4 linked regions of the Parashewanella spongiae genome follow. The protein of the gene in region 3 interacts with the protein of the main gene of each other region in a pairwise test. Links are inferred from orthologs where the notes say so. Each region holds a gene or a part of one and is shown on either strand. Other genes may lie near its edges.

Region 1 (4,964 bases), 3.3 Mb from region 3 along the record:
CAGAAATGAGTAGAACTTCTTGTATGTCGAATATGACCTCAAATACCTGTCGCCAATTAGTTAGCTCGCTACAGTTGGATGAAGGGGTATGGCAACTCAAATGAACTCTTTAAACTCCAAATTTAAGCTAGTCTGTTCTCTTAGTTTTCTTTTTATATTGCTAGGTTGCCAGCCAGACAAAGCTTCAAAAGAAACGACTCAAGAAGCTTATGCTTGGGAAATTCCAGACGGATTCCCTAAACCTGCAGTACCGAAAGCAAACCCCATGTCTGATGCAAAGGTAGAGTTAGGACGCTTCCTTTTTTATGATAAGTCCCTTTCAGCTAATCAAAAACAAAGCTGTGCAACTTGTCATATACAATCATTAGCTTTTGCTGAACCTAAAGTCACATCAACAGGAAGTACTGGCCAACATCATCGACGTAATTCTCCTGCATTGGTGAATATTGCATATAATAAAACCCTAACTTGGTCACATGATGGGATTACAACACTCGAACGACAAATTTTACTGCCTATCTTTGGTGATAATCCAATAGAGCTTGGTGTGAGTGGAAATGAACAGATGGTATTAAGTCGTTTTAAACGAGCCCCATACCCCAAACTTTTCGACGCCGCATTTGCGAGCCAAAATGTAAAACCGACATTCACCAATATCACCCAAGCATTATCAAGCTTTGTTCGAAGTTTAATTTCTTTAGACACAAAGTTTGATAAATACGCCTATCAGCAACAAGATGAAGCATTAACGCCGGATGAATTAGTAGGGATGAACTTATTTTTTTCAGAGCGACTAGAATGTCATCATTGTCATGGTGGGTTCAACTTTACTCAATCCACCACTCATGAAAAACAACCTCTAGATAGACGACCGTTTCATAATACTGGTCTTTATTATACCGAGCGTCCCGATTTTGTATTAACTCAACTTGATCAACAAGGTGTCAGTAAAGGTTATCCTCAAGTAGATACTGGATTAGCCGAAGTAAGTGGCAACTTTTTAGATGATGGGAGGTTTAGAGCGCCAACTCTTAGGAACATTGCTTTAACTGCGCCATACATGCACGACGGCAGCATTGCCACTCTTGAAGAAGTCATTGATGTATATGCTGCAGGTGGACGTAATATTACTTCCGGAAAATATCCGGGTGATGGAAGGCTGCATCCGCTCAAAAGTCCTTTTGTGAAAGGTTTTGAATTAACTAAGAAAGAAAAAGAACAACTTATTGAGTTTCTTCATACACTCACTGACCTAAATTTTATACAAAATCCTAAACATAAAAACCCATGGCACTAATGGACTTATAAGACTACAACGTTTTCAATAATGATAAGGACAATCGAATGAAAATAACTTTTGGGGTATTACTCATAACCCTATTGTTCAGCACAGTAACACAAAGTAAAGAGGTTATTAATGCAAATTCGGCAAGTGAAAAATGCGATAATAACAATGCCTTCGTCAACGAGCTTATAGCGCTTAAAAAGAAAAACTTCGAATTAAAAAATAATGATAAGAAACAAAAATTATCTATATTTTTACTCAATTGCTTAGCCAGTCCAAAACCCCAAATTAGAGATGGGGTTGCTTACTCAGCACTAAGCCAGTGATTAAGAGCCGATGAAATCAACAAATCAACTCAACTGGATATGTTTAATTTCCTCATTAATACGTTAAGCTCAGAAGTCAATGATTCACATGGTGTTTATAAATCTTTTTCTGCATTAGTACTTGCTGAGGTTGTTCGCGTAGACCGTAAGTCACCTTACCTAACTGCAGAACAAAGATTGCTTGCTGTTAAAACAGCCGTCCAGTATTTAAATAGTATCAATGATTATCGAGGTTTTGATGACACTGTAGGTTGGCGGCATGCTATCGCACACGGCGCTGACTTGATGTTACAACTCATGCTGAATCAGCAAGTAGAAAAGAACAGCCTAGACGAAATGCTCACTGCGTTGGCTAACCAAATCACACCACAAAATGGGCACTTCTATATTTACGGTGAGCCTGAACGAATTGCACGGCCTATTATTTATACCTTTTTAAGACAACAACACACACTTGCTGAATGGGACTTTTTTATTGCTAAAATCAGTAACCCTGAACCCTATCGAAATTGGAATCATGTATTCAAAAGCCAGCAAAGTTTAGCAAAATTACATAACACCAAAAGCTTTTTATTTTCGCTGTATGCCAATATCAAAAATAGTAAAAACGAGACATTAAAAAAGATGGTTCCAGCGATAGAAGCCGCTATGAAAAGAATTAACTAGCTGGTTTATTGCGTGATGTTAAAAACAATTGTCGACTCAATAGTGTTTTTTGCCCAAGTAAAGGTTTCAACATCTCCCTCATTAGAAATTTAAGCTCTTTAAAGTGAGCAGGTTGGATGTTGTTTTCTCGTAAAGCTATTAAGCTTTGACCTGAAAAGCTGCTTTCAATTTTAGTGTTTAAGCAAGGACTAAAGCCTTGCTCGGAAATAAACCGATAATAAATATCTTCTTCGAAAGGATCTCTATTTTCATCAAACTGCAAGCTTGGCATTGCACCTAACTCTTGCAATAAATGATATTCAAAAAGACGCAATTGGCTCTGACAAAATTCAGAAGCCATTTGTAACAAGGTTCGATGATAAATCTGAAATAACTCTGTTGCATCATGATGAATCGACAAAACGCGCACAGTCAGCTCATTAAGATACATGCCTGAATATAAGGCTTGGCCTGATAGTGGGACTGCTGGAGCAGCGGCCTCGATCTGCCCCAATGTTTTTAGTTCTGAACGACCGGAAAGCGTAAATATAAGCGGTTGAAATGGCTGTAGTACAGATTTAATTGAACGTTTGCCACTACCTAAGCGAGCTACGGCATCCACTCTGCCCTTTCCATCGACTAGCAAGTTAACTAAAGCTTTCGATTCTTGAAAAGGACGGTGATGTAAAACGTAACCTCGCTCCATTGGCGTTATTTCCTAGTTGTTTTGCAGCCTATGCTGATAGAATTTGTTATTCTTCACCGTAACCTAAGCTACGGAGAGCGCGTTCATCATCAGCCCATCCAGATTTTACCTTTACCCAAACTTCTAGGAATACTTTATTATCAAATAGAGTTTCCATATCCAATCGAGCCTGAGTCGCAATCGTGCGAATGCGTTCGCCTTTATTGCCAATGACCATACGCTTCTGGCCTTTTCGCTCCACAAGAATGAGCGCATTGATGTGGTAAACACCATTTTCCATGAGCTTAAATTGCTCGATTTCAACGGTAGCATCATACGGCAGCTCGTCACCCAAAAATCGCATCAATTTCTCGCGTACAATCTCTGAAGCCATAAACCGTTGAGAACGATCGGTCACATAATCTTCAGGAAAGAAGTGAGGACAAGCTGGTAGTGCTTCATTAGCAAGCTCTAAAATACGTTCAACATTGGTGCCGTTTTTAGCTGAAATAGGCAATATTTCATCAAATTTTGCTTTAGTTGCGATTTGTTCAAGATACGGAAACAGAGCTTCTTTATCTGTAATATAATCAACTTTATTAATAGCTAGCACGATTTTACGGTCGAGCGCTTCTGCACCACGTGTAAGCTTTTGCAAGACCATTTCATCATCTGCGGTCCAGTTCATTCCATCAACCACAAACACTACCATGCAAACGTCAGCTAACGAACTCGATGCGGCTCGGTTCATCAATCGATTAATCGCACGACGTTCTTCAATATGTAGCCCCGGAGTATCAACAAAAACCGTTTGTCTCGGCCCATCAGTATGAATGCCCATAATACGATGACGTGTGGTTTGCGGCTTTTTAGACGTAATACTGATTTTCTGATCCAGTAAACGATTCAACAAAGTTGATTTACCTACATTAGGACGACCAACAATGGCGACCATTCCACAAAAAGTTTCGTCATACTGTACCGCTTGTGGAGAGGTTTTATTTATACTGGCTAGTAGTTCATCGAGGCTAGGTTCTACAGCTGAGGTTTCTGACGATTTTTGGTTACTACTCATTTAGCTAACAGCTCCAACATTTGAGCCGCAGCATTTTGTTCTGCTTTACGGCGAGATCCGCCAACTCCGATAACGGGTTGACCGACTTTTTCTATTTTACATTCAACAGTGAATGTTTGATCGTGTGCTTCACCCTTAATTTTCTTGACCCTATAGTCTGGGAGTGGCTTTTTAAGCCCTTGAAGATGTTCTTGAAGCAAGGTTTTAGGATCTTTTTGATTTACATTTGGCAGTATCTCTTTCAAACGCACTGCGTACCAGTCTAAAAGTAGTTGCCTGATAGTTTCGAGATCTGAGTCTAAATAAATGGCACCTATAATAGCTTCCACAGCGTCCGCTAGAATTGACTCTCTGCGAAAGCCACCGCTTTTCAGTTCGCCTGGGCCCAAATGCAAATACTCACCCAATCCGAACTCTTGACCTATCACAGCCAATGTATCGCCACGAACAAGCGTTGCTCGCATCCGGCTCATGTCACCTTCTGTTGCCTTAGGAAACTGATGATATAAAGCATCAGAAATCACAATAGATAAAATTGAATCACCTAAAAACTCAAGCCGCTCATTATGCTTGTGGCTAGCACTTCTATGAGTCAAAGCTTGGGTTAACAGTTTATCATTCTTAAATTTGTACCCTAAAGTACGTAACAAACGATCGTTATTTTTCCACGATTTCATACTACACAATTCCGCCTACGCGATTAAATCGAACACCTGTTGGTATCCAAGTCGGCAATAAATCAGCTTCCGTGCGCTCAAATTCAAAACTTATCCAAATTGCTACTGCTTTACCCACTAAATTAGCTTCAGGAACAAATCCCCAAAAACGGCTATCAAGGCTATTATCTCGGTTATCGCCCATCATGAAATACTGGCCTTCAGGTACAACAAACTCATAAGACTTAGTTCCAGCTTGTCTAAGGTAGGCCTGAGTCATTTCACGGCGCGA
Region 2 (4,795 bases), 3.9 Mb from region 3 along the record:
ATACTTTTATTGTGTTATTAAATAATCCAGTGATCCAACGGTCGGCTAGAGATAGCTCCATATCTTGATTTGAACCAAAGCCGCAATCTTCGCTTTCTGTGTTCATCAGTACGTAGCGAGACGCATTCCAAAGCTTATTACAAAAGCTGCGATAGCCATCAAGACGTTTCATATCCCAGTTAATATCACGTCCTGTTGAAGCCATTGCTGCTAAGGTAAAGCGAAGCGCGTCTGTGCCGTGAGCTTCGATTCCTTCGGCAAATTCTTTGCGAGTGCTTTTTTCTATTTTCGCAGTCAATTTAGGTTGCATCATGTTGCCAGTACGCTTACTGACTAAGGACTCAAGATCGATACCATCAATCATATCGAGTGGATCAAGTACATTACCTTTTGACTTCGACATTTTGTTGCCCGCTTCGTCGCGGATAAGTCCTGTGACGTATACAGTCTTAAATGGTACTTGTGGTTTGCCGTCTTCATCTTTAATAAAATGCATGGTCATCATGATCATTCTGGCAACCCAGAAAAAAATGATATCAAAACCGGTTACAAGCACATCAGTTGGGTGGAAGGTTTTTAAGTCTTCCAGATTATCTGGCCAACCTAATGTTGAAAAGGTCCATAAAGCCGAGCTAAACCATGTATCAAGTACGTCGTTATCTTGATTTAACACTACTGAATCATCTAGCTTATGTTTGGCGCGGACTTCAGCTTCATCTCGACCAACATAAACTTTACCTGAGTCGTCATACCAAGCAGGAATACGATGTCCCCACCACAACTGACGTGAGATACACCAATCTTGGATATCACGCATCCATGAAAAATACATGTTCTCGTATTGCTGCGGAACAAACTTAATCTCACCGTTTTCAACAGCTTCTATCGCCGTTTTCGCCATTGGCTCAACAGCGACATACCACTGATCGGTTAACAAAGGTTCAATAACTACACCTGAACGATCACCATAAGGGACTTTTAACCCGTGTGGCTCAATTTTTACTAACAGACCTAAAGTTTCAAATTCGGCAACGACAGCTTTACGGGCCGCAAAACGATCTAGACCGGCATAACGTTCAGGTAAAGAACCATCTATCGTACTATTACTCGTGCCATCGGTATTAACCACTTCTGACACGCTACGGATTGCCGCATCAATAGTAAGAATATTAAACATTGGCAGGTTATGACGCTTTCCGACTTCGTAATCGTTAAAGTCGTGTGCTGGCGTAATTTTTACACAGCCAGTGCCAAATTCTTGATCCACATAATCATCGGCAACAATAGGAATGCGGCGATTAACAATTGGTAGGATAATAAACTTACCAATCAAGCTTTGGTAACGTTCATCATCTGGGTGGACAGCAACCGCACTGTCACCGAGCATAGTTTCTGGTCGAGTAGTGGCAATTTCTAGATAATCTTTACCGTTTGCGGTTAATGCGTCATCGGCTAATGGATAACGAAGGTGCCACATTGAGCCTTGTTTTTCTTTGTTTTCAACTTCAAGATCTGAGATCGCGGTGTGCAATTTAGGATCCCAATTCACCAAGCGTTTACCACGGTAAATTAAGTCATCTTCGTACAATTTTACAAAAACTTCTTGCACGGCTTTTGATAAGCCCGCGTCCATAGTAAAACGTTCACGATCCCAATCAACTGAAGCCCCTAAGCGGCGAAGTTGTTTAGTGATAGTGCCGCCTGATTCATTTTTCCAGTCCCAGATCTTGTCGATAAACGCATCACGACCAATATCATGACGCGTTTGGCCTTCTTCAGCATCAAGCTTACGTTCCACCAACATTTGGGTAGCGATACCAGCATGATCGGTACCCACTTGCCATAAGGTATTTTTACCTTTCATGCGTTGGTAACGCGTCAAGGTATCCATAATAGTATCTTGAAACGCGTGCCCCATGTGCAGGCTGCCCGTCACGTTTGGTGGCGGGATCATAATGGAATAGTTGCCCTTGCTAGTATCGCCGTGGGGCTTAAAATAACCTTGTGCTTCCCAATTTTGGTAAAGCGTTTGTTCTATAGACTGAGGATCGTATGTTTTTTCCATGGAAATATTCTTTCTCAAACAAATTTAAATGCATCTTTGGCGAGATCTTGAGTTTGTAACTCAATACTCATTCCGCGATATTGGCGATAACGTTCACGAGCCAGCGTTTTTTTAACGTCATCTGCAGCAACAAAATCGATAATTTGGCTGAAGTTTACCGCAAAAGCAGGGGCTTGGTCTGCAAGATTTATCAATAGGTGTCGAATCTGTTGCGGTCCTTGTGGATCGTAACCAATTTCTACTGGTGATCCTCCTTGAGGACCACTCCCTTTTAAGTTGTGTGGCACAAAAGCACTGGCTTCGAAGCGCCAAAGCAATTCATCAATTTGGTGTGCATCTGTACGATTGCCACAATGCACATAAATCCGTAATTGCTTTTCATAATAAAAATGAGCTAATTGACAAGCGAACCCTTGCAGAGCTTCAATTGCATCTAGATTCTCATCGGGTTCCATTAGATAAAATGTAGCTTGGCTCATCTATTCTTGCTCCTTAAAAATAAAGGCGAAGCTAATGCTTCGCCTCATTTCATTGCTAACCTGCTAGCCTTTACTCTCCGAGCTCAACACCTGAACGGTTAATCAAAAACTGAGTTAAAATCGGTACAGGACGTCCGGTAGATCCTTTATTTTGACCACTATTCCATGCACTACCAGCCACATCTAAATGCGCCCAGTTGTACTTTTTGGTAAAGCGTGACAAGAAACATGCAGCTGTTATTGAACCTGCTGGACGACCACCTAAGTTGGTGAAATCGGCAAACGGGCTATCCAACATATCTTGATATTCATCCCACAACGGCATACGCCACGCTCTATCGCCACTTTGCTCACCAGCATTCAACAATTCATGTGCTAATGGGTTGTGTGATGAAAACAGGCCTGAAGCATGCTTACCCAATGCAATCACACAAGCGCCTGTTAAAGTTGCAGTATCAACAACCAATTCAGGATCGAAACGCTCAACATAGGTTAATACATCACAAAGTACTAAGCGGCCTTCTGCATCTGTATTCAATACTTCAACTGTCTGTCCTGACATTGTTGTTAAAATATCGCCAGGGCGATAAGCATTACCTGATGGCATGTTTTCACAACCAGCTAAAATACCGATTACATTAATTGGAAGGTTCATTTCGCATAGTGATTTCATGGTACCAATAACACCTGCGGCGCCGCCCATGTCATACTTCATTTCGTCCATACCTTCACCAGGTTTCAACGAAATACCACCCGCATCGAAAGTCAGTCCTTTACCCACTAAAACTATCGGCTTTTCGGTGTTATCTGCAGCGCCTTTGTATTCCATTACAGTCATAATAGACTCATTGGCACTACCACGACCAACCGCAAGGTATGAGTGCATACCCAATTCAGCCATTTGCTCTTCGCCAACAGTTGACACCGTTAGGCTATTATAGGTTTCGCCCATTTGACGAGCTTGAGAGGCCAAGTAAGCTGGATTACAAATGTTCGGTGGCATATTAGCCACGTCACGGCAAAGCTTCATGCCTTCTGACACTGAGTTACCATGTTCAATCGCACGCTCACCTGCTGGTAATTCGCGTCGAGTTGGGACATTAAAAACGATTTTCCGCAATGGACGACGTGTTTCATCTTTAACCGATTTTAACGTATCAAAGCAATATAAGCTGTCATTCGTGGTTTCGACCGCTTGACGCACTTTCCAATAAATATCGCGCCCTTTCACGTGCAGTTCTGATAAAAAGCATACGGCTTCCATCGAACCAGTTTCATTTAAGGTATTAATAGTTTTAGCGATGATTTGCTTGTACTGGCGTTCATCTAATTCACGCTCTTTACCACAACCTACTAATAGGACACGTTCACTCAATACATTGGGTACGTGGTGTAATAGCAACATTTGGCCTGACTTACCTTCAAGATCGCCTTTGCGAAGTAAGTTGCTGATGTAGCCATCGCTGATTTGGTCAAGTTGCTCAGCGATTCCAGATAGACGACGAGGTTCATAAACACCGACAACAATACATGCAGAACGTTGTTTTTCTGGGCTACCACTCTTTACGCTAAACTCCATGAGCACTCCTAGATTCTTAAATACAAAAATTATAATTTAATTACACGTGAATCATGAAGATGCTTGGTTTTAGAGAGGTTGCAAAGCATTTTCAACATTCACGGATACATGATAATGACGAACTGCAACTTTAGCGCACTAATATTCCAGTTCTAAAGGTGATATAGTCTGTTTTTTTTGCTGTAAAGTAAGCTAAAATCACTGAGTGCTGACAGTTTACATGAAACTTATTCCTATTCCAGCAAAAACACAAGATTAGATTCCGGGCAGGCCTGTGATTGTATTTAGATATTTAATCCGAGAAGTTTTTAAAGCTCAACTCGCTGTTTTAACAGTTTTACTCACCATTTTTATCAGTCAGCACTTTGTGAGAATTTTGGCCGATGCCACTGACGGCGATTTTCCCGCTTCACTCATAACCACTTTACTTGCGCTCGAACTGCCCACTTTAGCCGTGTTGATTTTACCTTTAAGCTTATTTCTTGGCATTATGTTGGCTCATGGTCGGATGTATGCAGAAAATGAAATGGTGGTATTTCATAGTGTAGGCATCAGTGAGTGGTACGTTACCCGTGTCACTTTGGCGGTCACAATATTTAATGTTGCAATTACCGCAGCATTATCACTTTATATTGCTCCTTGGGCAGAAGAACAGCAAAACGTATTACTTGA
Region 3 (4,971 bases):
CTTGGATTGCAGAGGCCGGATTAGTCACAATAGCCACTGGTGGATTCGCTGCCTTTTTTCGAGGAGGAAAATTGACTCTCGGTATAGGTAAAGCCGCATGCACTTCATTATTTTCCAATCTTTCAGCCGAAGCTTTAGATCAGTTTTTTGCTCATCAAGGCTTCCCCCAAGAAAGTCGCTTGAGAAGATGGGGAAGACCTATGACTAAACTAATTTCAAGTGTCCCACTTGGAGTTGGCTTTTCTTATTTATTAGGCGGTTCTACAACAGCAGCTGGTGCGGGAGCCGTAGTAAAGAATGGCCTAAGACAAGAGCATGAAATAGACACTCGGCAAGCAGAAATGCCAACTAATGATACAGCTCAAAACCCAGAAGCAACCACTCAATCGTCTCCTTCTATTCCCACTCCAGTTTCAGAAAATCAACCAAGTGAGGGTTCACATGTCAACTTACCTCTCACTCTCGGGATAGCTTTGCCTGGTGGAGTTCTTTTCATTACATTGGGCATCTGCTTATGTGGCTTAGTTATTCATAGCGCAAAAGATGCGAGTAAAGCGGCAAATCTATTACTAAAAAAATGCCAAGACGCAAACTTAAACTACACCAAAAAAGATGTACTGAAAGCCATATCTGAATACGGTGAAGAAGCTGAACATAAATTATTAGTCGATAGCATTCCAGCAAGGCAAATCCATGGTGTTATTGAAAGAACAACCACGGTCTAAAGCAACATTTTAAAATATCGGGAATCAAGACTTGTTCAAGCTGGTTTCTGCCTAATTTTAAGCATTAAGGATTTAGTATTATATGAAATTTCTCTGGTTAATCAAAATTAATAAATACAGGTAAAACAACAATACCAACATCAACAGATTAAATATCAATAACTTACAACAATATTAATACGGAATTACCCAACTTTGTTTTTGAGTTACCTAATTTCCCTATGGTAATATGATCGTTCTGCAGTTTTTTGATGTTTAAGGTAAAAACATGGCCAATAGTGGCTTATCTAACATAGAAAAAAAAGTCGCCTTCTCTCTCGCCAGTGTGTTCGGCTTGAGAATGATGGGATTATTTATGATCATGCCCGTCTTCGCACTTTATGGTCAACATCTTGAAGGATTTTCACCATTATGGGTTGGTGTTGCCATTGGCGCTTATGGTTTAACCCAAGCTCTTTTGCAAATTCCATTAGGCATTTTATCGGATAAGATTGGCCGTAAGCCAGTCATACTGTCTGGTTTGCTCTTATTTGCCATCGGCAGCATTATTGCCGCCAATTCAGACAGTATTTACATGGTCGTTTTCGGCCGCGCGGTACAAGGTATGGGAGCAATTGCCGCTGCCGTGTTAGCGCTTGCCGCTGACTTAACCCGCGATGAGCAACGTACCAAAGTCATGGCAATTATTGGTATGTGTATCGGGTTTTCATTTGCACTGGCGTTATTAGTCGGACCGATTATTGCCGAGCATCTTGGGCTTTCTGGGCTGTTTTTTATGACCGCTTTATTTGCGGTATTTGGCATGATCATCGTACAAGTTTTTATTCCGACTCCAGTATCACACGCCCCTAAAGGCGATACACTCGCGGCTCCGGCACGCTTAAAAGCCATGTTAAAAGATCCGCAATTGCTCCGTCTCGACCTCGGCATATTCATTCTTCATTTAACTTTAACGGCTGTATTTGTGGCTTTACCATTTGTGTTGGTCGATGCTGGTTTTGCGAAAGAACAACATTGGAAACTCTATTTCCCTACCTTTATCGGTGCTTTCTTTTTAATGGTGCCCTTGATCATCATTGGCGTAAAAAAGAAAAACACCAAAGTTACTTTTCAAATTTCGCTTATCATCATGGCACTTGCATTGGGAATATTAGCCATATCCGCAGGGCATTTACCGCTTATCATCATGGCGATTTTATTCTTCTTCACAGCCTTTAATTACCTCGAAGCCTCACTGCCCAGTTTAATTGCAAAGTTTTGCCCAGCTGGTGATAAAGGCTCAGCCATGGGCGTATATTCAACCAGTCAATTTTTGGGTGCATTTTGTGGCGGCATGCTTGGCGGAGGCATCTATCAGTTTGTCGGAGCAACAGGTGTATTTTTATTGGCTTTAGCTTTAATATGTTTTTGGCTAGTATTAACCTTAGGCATGAAAAATCCGATATTGCTAAAAAGCTATACCTTAGCGGCTAACATTAAAGATAAACAGCAAGCCAGTGTTATTGCAGAGAAATTATCCGCCATGAAAGGCGTTGCTGAAGCAATATTGATCATCGAAGAGCAAGCGGCATACTTAAAGGTTAATGACCAATTTGATATATCCGAAGCTCGAGCTGTGTTAGGCTCTACAGAATTGTAAAAAATCGAACCGCGTACCTTTGCCGTAACGCAAGTAAGCAATAATTCAAAATAATCTCAGGAGATATTAATGGCCAGTCGTGGTGTTAATAAAGTAATTCTAGTTGGTAATTTAGGTCAGGACCCTGAGGTTCGCTACATGCCAAATGGTGGGGCTGTCACTAACTTCACTATCGCAACTTCCGAAACTTGGAAGGATAAACAAAGTGGTGAGCAAAAAGAGAAAACTGAATGGCACCGTATTGTGATCTATCAGCGTTTGGCTGAAATTGCCGGTGAATACCTGCGTAAAGGCTCAAAAATCTATGTTGAAGGTCGTTTACAAACAAGAAAGTGGCAAAATCAGCAAGGTCAAGATCAATATACGACCGAAATCATTGTTAATGAAATGCAAATGCTAGACAGCCGTCAAAGTGGCCAAGGTGCGCCTGCTCAAGGTGGTTATGGTAATCAAGCTCAGCAACAACCTAAGCAAGCTTATCAACCACAACAGCAAGCACCTGCTGCACCTGCTGCACCTGCTTATCAACCACAACAACAAGCTACACCTGCTTATAACCCTGCACCTCAACAGACACCAGCTCAAGCTGCGCCAAAACCGGCACAAGCCGATCAACCACAGCAAAACTTTACACCGAATTTAGATGACGGTTGGGATGACGACATCCCATTTTAACTTAAGATAAATGACTAAGGAAAATTGCGGAAGAAAGTATACCGATGAGTTCTTGTCACTCCAGTGCAGGCTGGAAGCGAAGTAACGACAGTTTTGTATGTCGGTAGTCTAGTGTCTTTGCTTTTTTCTATAAAAGTCGCTGGATACCAGCCTTCGCTGGCATGACAAAGATTGGTACTTTCTAAATCGCTAGCTCCTAAATGTTGAAAAACATTCACTCTGTATAAAAAAGCCCAGCCACTCACTGGGCTTTTCTTCTGTAAAAAAAGGGATTAATAGTTTATTATTTCACTTCACTTCAAGGAATGAGGATTATTTTATGCTTACAAGGACGTGGCATTTTGCTTTATTTACTATTTTTTTATGTTTATCTTTACCCACTAATTCAAAAAACATTACTAAAGCAGATGTTATCAAGACTTCACTGCCATTTATAAAACAGAGTTTGAATGCAGCACCTTTAGAGTGTTTAGGGATCAGCAAGTCACAGCTTGACTCAACCTTCGAACAAGCGAACCAGACCTGTCAATCCAATATCCCTCAATCAATGCCGCAACATGAATTTGAACAACAGCTTGATCAGTTTTCCAACTGTATATCGGCTGGTGTACAACAAGCTTTTGATATACCGGATGAACAAGTGCAACAATGTGTAGATCTTGCCGAATTGAGAGATTCAGAATTCGTAGAATCTGACTATGATGATCCCAAAGCTTATCTAGAACGAATGACTGGTAAATTAAATGATGCTTTAATTCAACACGCTCAGTTGTCTGATACAACAAATATCCCATTTCCTTTATATCCTAATCATAAGGTGATCAGTCACTTCCCTGATGGAATGGGGAATTTGTCGAATGAAAAGTCTTTGCCTGTATTGGTTATTGCGAGCAACGACTCATTTGATGATGTCGTCACTTTCTACCAGAAGCATCTAACAAGCTTTCCACGCTATAACGTCAATGATGGCGTAATTTTTATGGAAGAAGAAGTCCCTAATTTTGACCTACTCAGGCATTTTAGTGTTTACACTTCAACACCTCATGTAATGATTGAAGATATGAGAGACAGTCCAATCGCTAATAAAGTGGGTGGTACAAAAGTCGAAATTAGCTATCGCAAGAAAAACTAAAAAAGGGCGATTCAGCCCTTTTCCTTAATCCTAGAAACATTAGTTGACTGCGTTCTCAAGCGTAGAAAAAATGGCTGATAGTAAGGCGTAGCTTGCAGCAAGCAGTTATTCTACTTGCAAAAGTTACAACGCTGATAGCAGTCATTTTAGCAAGCTTGTGAACGTAGAGCACTTCACTCATTGGGTGCAAACCATGATGATAAAATCATCGTATTGCTCAAACAGTTACTCATATACTCAGCGTTCGACTGACGTTTTATCGTGAAAATAACCGCTAATACCTATTCCCAAGCCTGTTAGTGAAAACATAAAAGCTAAAAATCACTTCGTCTTTAGCTTTAGGTTGGAAATAATCTTCAAATCTCAGCGAATACAATTTTCATGGTGTAGGGTGATAGAAAAATAGATCAAAAGACCCTAGTGCCTTTGCTTTTTTCTATAAAGCCACTGGATACAAGCCTTCGCTGGTATGACAAAGATTGTACTTTCTAAATCGCTAGATACCTAAAAACTTTAACTCATTCACCGATAGAGAGTTTTATTTACTGTTTTTTCTTTATTAGGGTAAGATTACAATTAACTATCTAAAAACAAACTTTGGAAGGCATTATGACAATATCTAATACTTCCTCTGCTACCTCCCTTCAAGCAGTTAGCTTTCATCAAGGCGATTCTTCTTGCTCCCTTAGAAATGTCGACACACAAAGCAGCTCTAGTATCAATGAGCACAATAATGCACTAGGTAGTTTTCACTCAGGAAGTGAATCAGGACTCGGTTCAAGTGCTTCAAGTCAGGTTTT
Region 4 (5,036 bases), 4.0 Mb from region 3 along the record:
CTCGATATTAAAGGTAAATTTAATATTATAGTCAGTTGATTGTCCATTGTTGCTAACCGTAAAGCCCAGTATCAGAGGCTCATTATCCCCTCGGGTGATGGCTGAGCTGGCATTGTCTAAATCATAATTTAAGGTACAAATGTCATTTCTCGTAACAGAGCTTGAGCTGGTATCAACTTTTTCGGTGAAGTCTTGTTTTATATTCGGTGAGTCCCCAATATTATTGATCCCAAGGCACGTTCCGCTAAAGATATTTCTCATTTCGCTAGGTATAGTATCAAATGTATTGGTAAGTTCAGATGCCGAGAGGGTGCTGTAATTGAGATTTCTGAAGATGAAGTGCCCGTGTTTTACTGTCGAACTATCGCTGTTTTCAGGTGTTAGGTTGATCGTTGTTCCCGAAGAGAGAGCACGCCCGGTTTCGTCTTCAATACTGATATGTTGGATGGCGTTTTGACATTGAAATTGTGCATCTCGTGCGTCTATACCTTCACTAGCCTGTCGTTGAGGTAAATAAGTACATTTATTGATCTGGTTGTCATCAGTAAATAAAGCAAACTCTGTGGCACTTAAAGTATTGCCAGTCAAAGAGCTTGGGTGAGCAATTTGCTTCAAGACAGCATTACTGACTTCGGGAGCGATAAAATTGTTGGATGAGAAACCCTCAGTAGGAAATAAATTACCCAAGGTAGAAACTTCTGTTTTTGAAAATTCCTGAACAGTATCGTAACTCACCAAGTATCGTTCACTGTTTTTCAGCAAAGAAAACGCATTATTATTTATGGTAATTGTGTTAGAGCTGGGAGCAGAATTCCTATCTACAAAGCCGCTTAAATCACCTTCCATTCCAACATCTGCACGGATTAATCTTCTAACCGCTGTACTTGAAAGGGTTGATGCAGTTAAGCCTAAACCGTAAATTTCCATCCCATTGTTGTTAAAATGAAATTGCGGTAAGTTGGCAGTATAAGACATGTTGTTTTCAGAAACACTCATAACAGCTGAGCAGTTCGTTACTGAGGCAGATGTAAAACTTAAGGTACAATGAGCGAGCGCACCGTAGCGAGTCGAGTCAGCAATAGAGAAGTGGGTGATCCCATCGTTCGTAAAATTACTTCGCTCCATATGTAATATGTTGCCACTTAAGGAACTAATACTCATTATTTCTCGTGATGTTGCAAAATCAGCAAGTCTGGATTGGTTGGTTATTCTACCGTCATTATTAGTAAGCAACGAGTAAAGCTGATTTGAATTTCTTTTTAAAATATATAAACGTCGCTGATCGGGGTGTGCAACATCGCTAGAAGACGGAGCAATGGCTACAATGTTATAGGGCTCGATTAAATTAGGTACTTGAAAGTTTTGGCAGGCAGAAAGGCCATTATTGGTTATCACGCATTGAAGAATTGCGTTGTGATCGGTATTTGCTATATAAACAATATTGTGTGGCCCTTTTGCTATGTCAGTCGGTAAATCAATGGTTAGAGTAGCGTAGGAGATTGTTGAATAAAGTAATAAAGTTAAGCAGTAGATAGTTTGTATTGTTCTTCTCATAATTAATACTCATTCAAAATGGAATAAATAATGAGTCTATTCTTCTAATGATGAGCTAATAAATAATCAAATCTTATAATCCAAATTCAACAAGAATAAATTTTTAATACAATGTGTTACAGTAAGTCTTGAGGATCTCTATCAATGCTCCAACGGCATTTCTTAGCTTCTGGTAATAACTCGGCTTGTGTTTGCGCATGAGAAAAAGCTTGTTGCAGCATTTTACGATGTTTGCATTGAAACATTAAATGGCGGCGAAACTTTCCTGCTTTTCTATCCATGGGCGCAGGCATTGGGCCAATAATTTCACAGGCTTCATTTTGAGGTAACAATTGGCCAAGTTTATGAAGAAATGCGTCAGCATCTTCAGCATTGTGAGCTTCAGCGCGAATTAACACCATATGCCAAGCTGGTGGCAATAAGGCTTGTTGTCGTTCATTCAGTTGGCTACGCGCAAATTCACCATATCCACGGTTTAGCAAGTCTCGTAATAACGGGTTATCGCTTTGGTGTGTCTGTAACAATACAGTGCCGGGTTTTGTTGCCCGTCCAGCCCGTCCGGCGACTTGTGTGTAAAGTTGACCAAAGCGCTCTGGTGCTCGAAAGTCAGCGCTAAATAGTGCGCCATCCACATCCAATAAACCAACCAAAGTCACGTCAGGAAAGTGGTGACCTTTTGCTAGCATTTGAGTACCAACCAATATCTTGAACTCCCCTTTATGAATAGCATTTAAGTGGCTTTCTAGAGAGCCTTTTCGTCTTGTACTATCGCGATCTATTCGCACTACCGGATAGTTAGGAAATTCATTCTGTAATGCTTGTTCGAGTTGTTCTGTGCCAATACCTTGACCAATCAACATGGTACTGCCACATTGATGACATTGTTTTGGTATTGCATACTGGTTACCGCAATGATGACAGCGGATTTCATTAAGCCCTTGATGTACAGTGAAAAAGGCGTCGCAACGGTCACATTCATGCAAATGTCCACATTCGTGGCACAGTAAGGCCGGAGAAAACCCACGGCGATTAAGAAAGAGCAGAACTTGATTACCTGAATCCAAGTGAATACGGATTTCATTAATCAAAGCCGCTGACATTCCAGCTTTTAAAGGTTGATTTCGAATATCAATAATACCTTGACGAACTTTTTCAGCCACTCCCGCTCGGTGGGTTAACGACAAATGTTGATATCGACCATTTAACGCATTTTGTAAAGTTTCAAGTGAAGGTGTTGCTGAGCCTAAAATAACCGGAATGTTTTCAATATGCCCACGCATAACGGCGAGATCTCTAGCATGATATTTTACGCCTTCTTGTTGTTTAAAGCTGGAATCATGTTCTTCATCCAATATGATGATGCCGGGATATGGCATCGGGCTAAATAGTGCTGAACGTGTACCAATTATGATGACGGCTTCGCCTGAACGAGCCAATTGCCATGCTTCTAGACGTTGTTTGTCGGTGAGAGCTGAATGCATCACAGCGACAGTAACATCAAAGCGACGTTTAAAACGGCTAATGGTTTGCGGTGTTAAGCCAATCTCTGGCACTAAAATCAGTGCTTGTTTGCCTTGCTTTAAGACAGATTCAAGTACCGCAAGGTAAACTTCAGTTTTTCCTGAGCCTGTAACCCCTTCAAGTAAGCTGCAATGATAACCATCTTGATTTGAGAGGGTTGCGACAGCAACGGCTTGCTCTTTGTTAAGACGATGAGGAGCCTCAAGCAGAGTAAGGTGTGAACGCCATGTCAAATCAGTTTGAATTTGGCGCTCAATTTGTTCCACCCAGCCTTTATCTCGGGTCGCTTTTAATGCGGCTTTACTGAGTTCAAGATCATTAAATTCAAGCTGAGTAAGCGGCTGTGTTTTGAGTGTTTCCAATAATCGCTTTTGTGCCGGTGATCTTTTGAGGGTATCAAAATCGAGTGCAAGACCAGTGTGAGTGAGTTGAAGCTCAGATATGGTACCTTGCTGACTGTCTGCACCTTTACGTAATGCCACTGGTAAAGCTTGGCTTAACATTTGCCCGTGGCTGCAAAAGTAATATCCTGCTGCCCAATCACAGAGTTTTGAAAGGCTAGAGGGGAGTAGCGGTTTATCATCTAGTACAGCAGTGATGAACTTAATCTTATTTTCGGGGACATCACATTCATTAGTAAGACTTAGTACCAAACCAATGAGTTGTTGAGGGCCAAAAGGCACTTTAACACGGGCACCAATACACACATCGCCTTGTATATTTTCAGGTAAACGATAACTGAAGTTTCGACGCAATGGAACAGGTAATGCAATTTCCACAAAAGTAGACATAAAATGATGATAAACAGAATGAATACGTTAAGTGTACTTAGGCTGTTTTGTAAGAGCCAGTGATATTATTAGATACTCAAGTTTCGGTGTTCATTTTTAACTAAAATCATAGGTACTTTCCAGTAAAAATAGCCTCTTGGCGTAATGTAAAAGTATCCATTTGCAAGACTTGATTAAAAAACGAGGTCATTTCTTCGTTGATTTTATTCAGTATGATTTCGCTTTCTGTTGTTGATAACGAAGAAATACTAGAAACTGCATCGCTGAACAAAGCCTTAAATAAGCCCCATAATTTACAAGCAAAATCTAATTTTTGTAGACTGTCGCAAAGCAGGTTTCTTGAGTCACAGACTTTGGCTGAGTAGTGACTCTATTAGCAAACATAGATATGGTGTCAACTTTCAACCAAACCCAAAGCATTAGTAAGTAAACGACTTCGGTTGCTTCAATACCCGAACGTTTACTGAAGCCACAAGATGTCAACATTGAAACAAAACCAAGCAGTTTCCATGATGTGCTGAACGAATTATTAATTTGAATGCCTGAACGCTGTAAAAAATTAGAAGTAAGTGATGGAAGCGAAAGTGATTTCATGTCAATATTTGTCTGAGAGTTGGTGTGTTTTAGTTTTTGTCTAAGCAACAAAATTATAACACACTAACTCTCACATTTTTTTATATATCAGTAAAATACGCACACTTTGTTATTGGTTTTGAACTTCGAATGAGAGTATAACCTAAGTTGCAGCTTCTCTAAGGGGAAGTCTAAGGGGGTGTCTAGCAATACAATCATTCCAGACTTGAATTTATCCTCGATAAACTCAAGTCCAAATTCATCTTTGAGAAAACTTATCATTCCATTTTTTAAAGTATTATTGCCATGGCATCCAGTTATGATCGATGTTATGTTGGGTTCATTGTTTTGTTTGTGGTAACAAAATAATAGTTTTGCGAAAGCTAATGAAACACCTTGAATATGTGTATCATTGCCTGAATGTCCTTCGAATATTTTATCCATATGCAAATCTATACAATGATTCATTAAGCCAACATTTTTTTTATATATTCCTTGTGTTATCCCTTTATCAATCATGCTTGCGAAATTATCTTTTTCAAGCGGCGCAAGTTGAGCATGTATTTGTGAAGGAGTACTCATGTTACATTTTTTCAT

The links.
Region 1: the proteins of ssb (region 3) and recO interact in binary tests that used the Escherichia coli proteins (3 or more experiments, as listed by UniProt). The link is inferred for Parashewanella spongiae from one-to-one orthologs.
Region 2: the proteins of ssb (region 3) and E2I05_RS03010 interact in binary tests that used the Escherichia coli proteins (3 or more experiments, as listed by UniProt). The link is inferred for Parashewanella spongiae from one-to-one orthologs.
Region 4: the proteins of ssb (region 3) and priA interact in binary tests that used the Escherichia coli proteins (3 or more experiments, as listed by UniProt). The link is inferred for Parashewanella spongiae from one-to-one orthologs.

Annotation. Positions count from the first base shown.
Region 1 is NZ_CP037952.1:1,400,405-1,405,368, reverse strand. The notes cover bases 1,117-4,042. They hold recO (DNA repair protein RecO), read right to left. Parts: upstream 2,963-4,042; coding sequence 2,270-2,962; downstream 1,117-2,269. Other genes in these bases: rnc (ribonuclease III), read right to left, coding at 4,013-4,042; era (GTPase Era), read right to left, coding at 3,009-4,016; E2I05_RS05325 (DUF2785 domain-containing protein), read left to right, coding at 1,651-2,277; E2I05_RS05330 (hypothetical protein), read left to right, coding at 1,345-1,611; E2I05_RS05335 (MbnH family di-heme enzyme), read left to right, coding at 1,117-1,297. In the rest of the region: E2I05_RS05340 (MbnP family copper-binding protein), read left to right, coding at 1-104; more of E2I05_RS05335, read left to right, coding at 101-1,116; more of rnc, read right to left, coding at 4,043-4,693; lepB (signal peptidase I), read right to left, coding at 4,695-4,964. UniProt on the Escherichia coli protein: Involved in DNA repair and RecF pathway recombination.
Region 2 is NZ_CP037952.1:840,080-844,874, reverse strand. The notes cover bases 813-3,569. They hold E2I05_RS03010 (DNA polymerase III subunit chi), read right to left. Parts: upstream 2,545-3,569; coding sequence 2,080-2,544; downstream 813-2,079. Other genes in these bases: pepA (leucyl aminopeptidase), read right to left, coding at 2,615-3,569; E2I05_RS03015 (valine--tRNA ligase), read right to left, coding at 813-2,065. Outside these bases: more of E2I05_RS03015, read right to left, coding at 1-812; more of pepA, read right to left, coding at 3,570-4,123; LPS export ABC transporter permease LptF, read left to right, coding at 4,398-4,795. UniProt on the Escherichia coli protein: Part of the beta sliding clamp loading complex, which hydrolyzes ATP to load the beta clamp onto primed DNA to form the DNA replication pre-initiation complex.
Region 3 is NZ_CP037952.1:4,739,096-4,744,066, forward strand. The notes cover bases 1,304-4,236. They hold ssb (single-stranded DNA-binding protein), read left to right. Parts: upstream 1,304-2,433; coding sequence 2,434-3,039; downstream 3,040-4,236. Other genes in these bases: E2I05_RS18675 (MFS transporter), read left to right, coding at 1,304-2,364; E2I05_RS18685 (hypothetical protein), read left to right, coding at 3,359-4,171. In the rest of the region: E2I05_RS18670 (hypothetical protein), read left to right, coding at 1-725; more of E2I05_RS18675, read left to right, coding at 994-1,303; E2I05_RS18690 (hypothetical protein), read left to right, coding at 4,781-4,971. UniProt on the Escherichia coli protein: Plays an important role in DNA replication, recombination and repair. Binds to ssDNA and to an array of partner proteins to recruit them to their sites of action during DNA metabolism. Acts as a sliding platform that migrates on DNA via reptation.
Region 4 is NZ_CP037952.1:748,925-753,960, forward strand. Bases 1,269-4,266 are described here. They hold priA (primosomal protein N'), read right to left. Parts: upstream 3,867-4,266; coding sequence 1,671-3,866; downstream 1,269-1,670. Other genes in these bases: E2I05_RS02660 (hypothetical protein), read right to left, coding at 1,269-1,554; E2I05_RS02670 (hypothetical protein), read right to left, coding at 4,173-4,266. In the rest of the region: more of E2I05_RS02660, read right to left, coding at 1-1,268; more of E2I05_RS02670, read right to left, coding at 4,267-4,460; E2I05_RS02675 (pentatricopeptide repeat-containing protein), read right to left, coding at 4,548-5,036.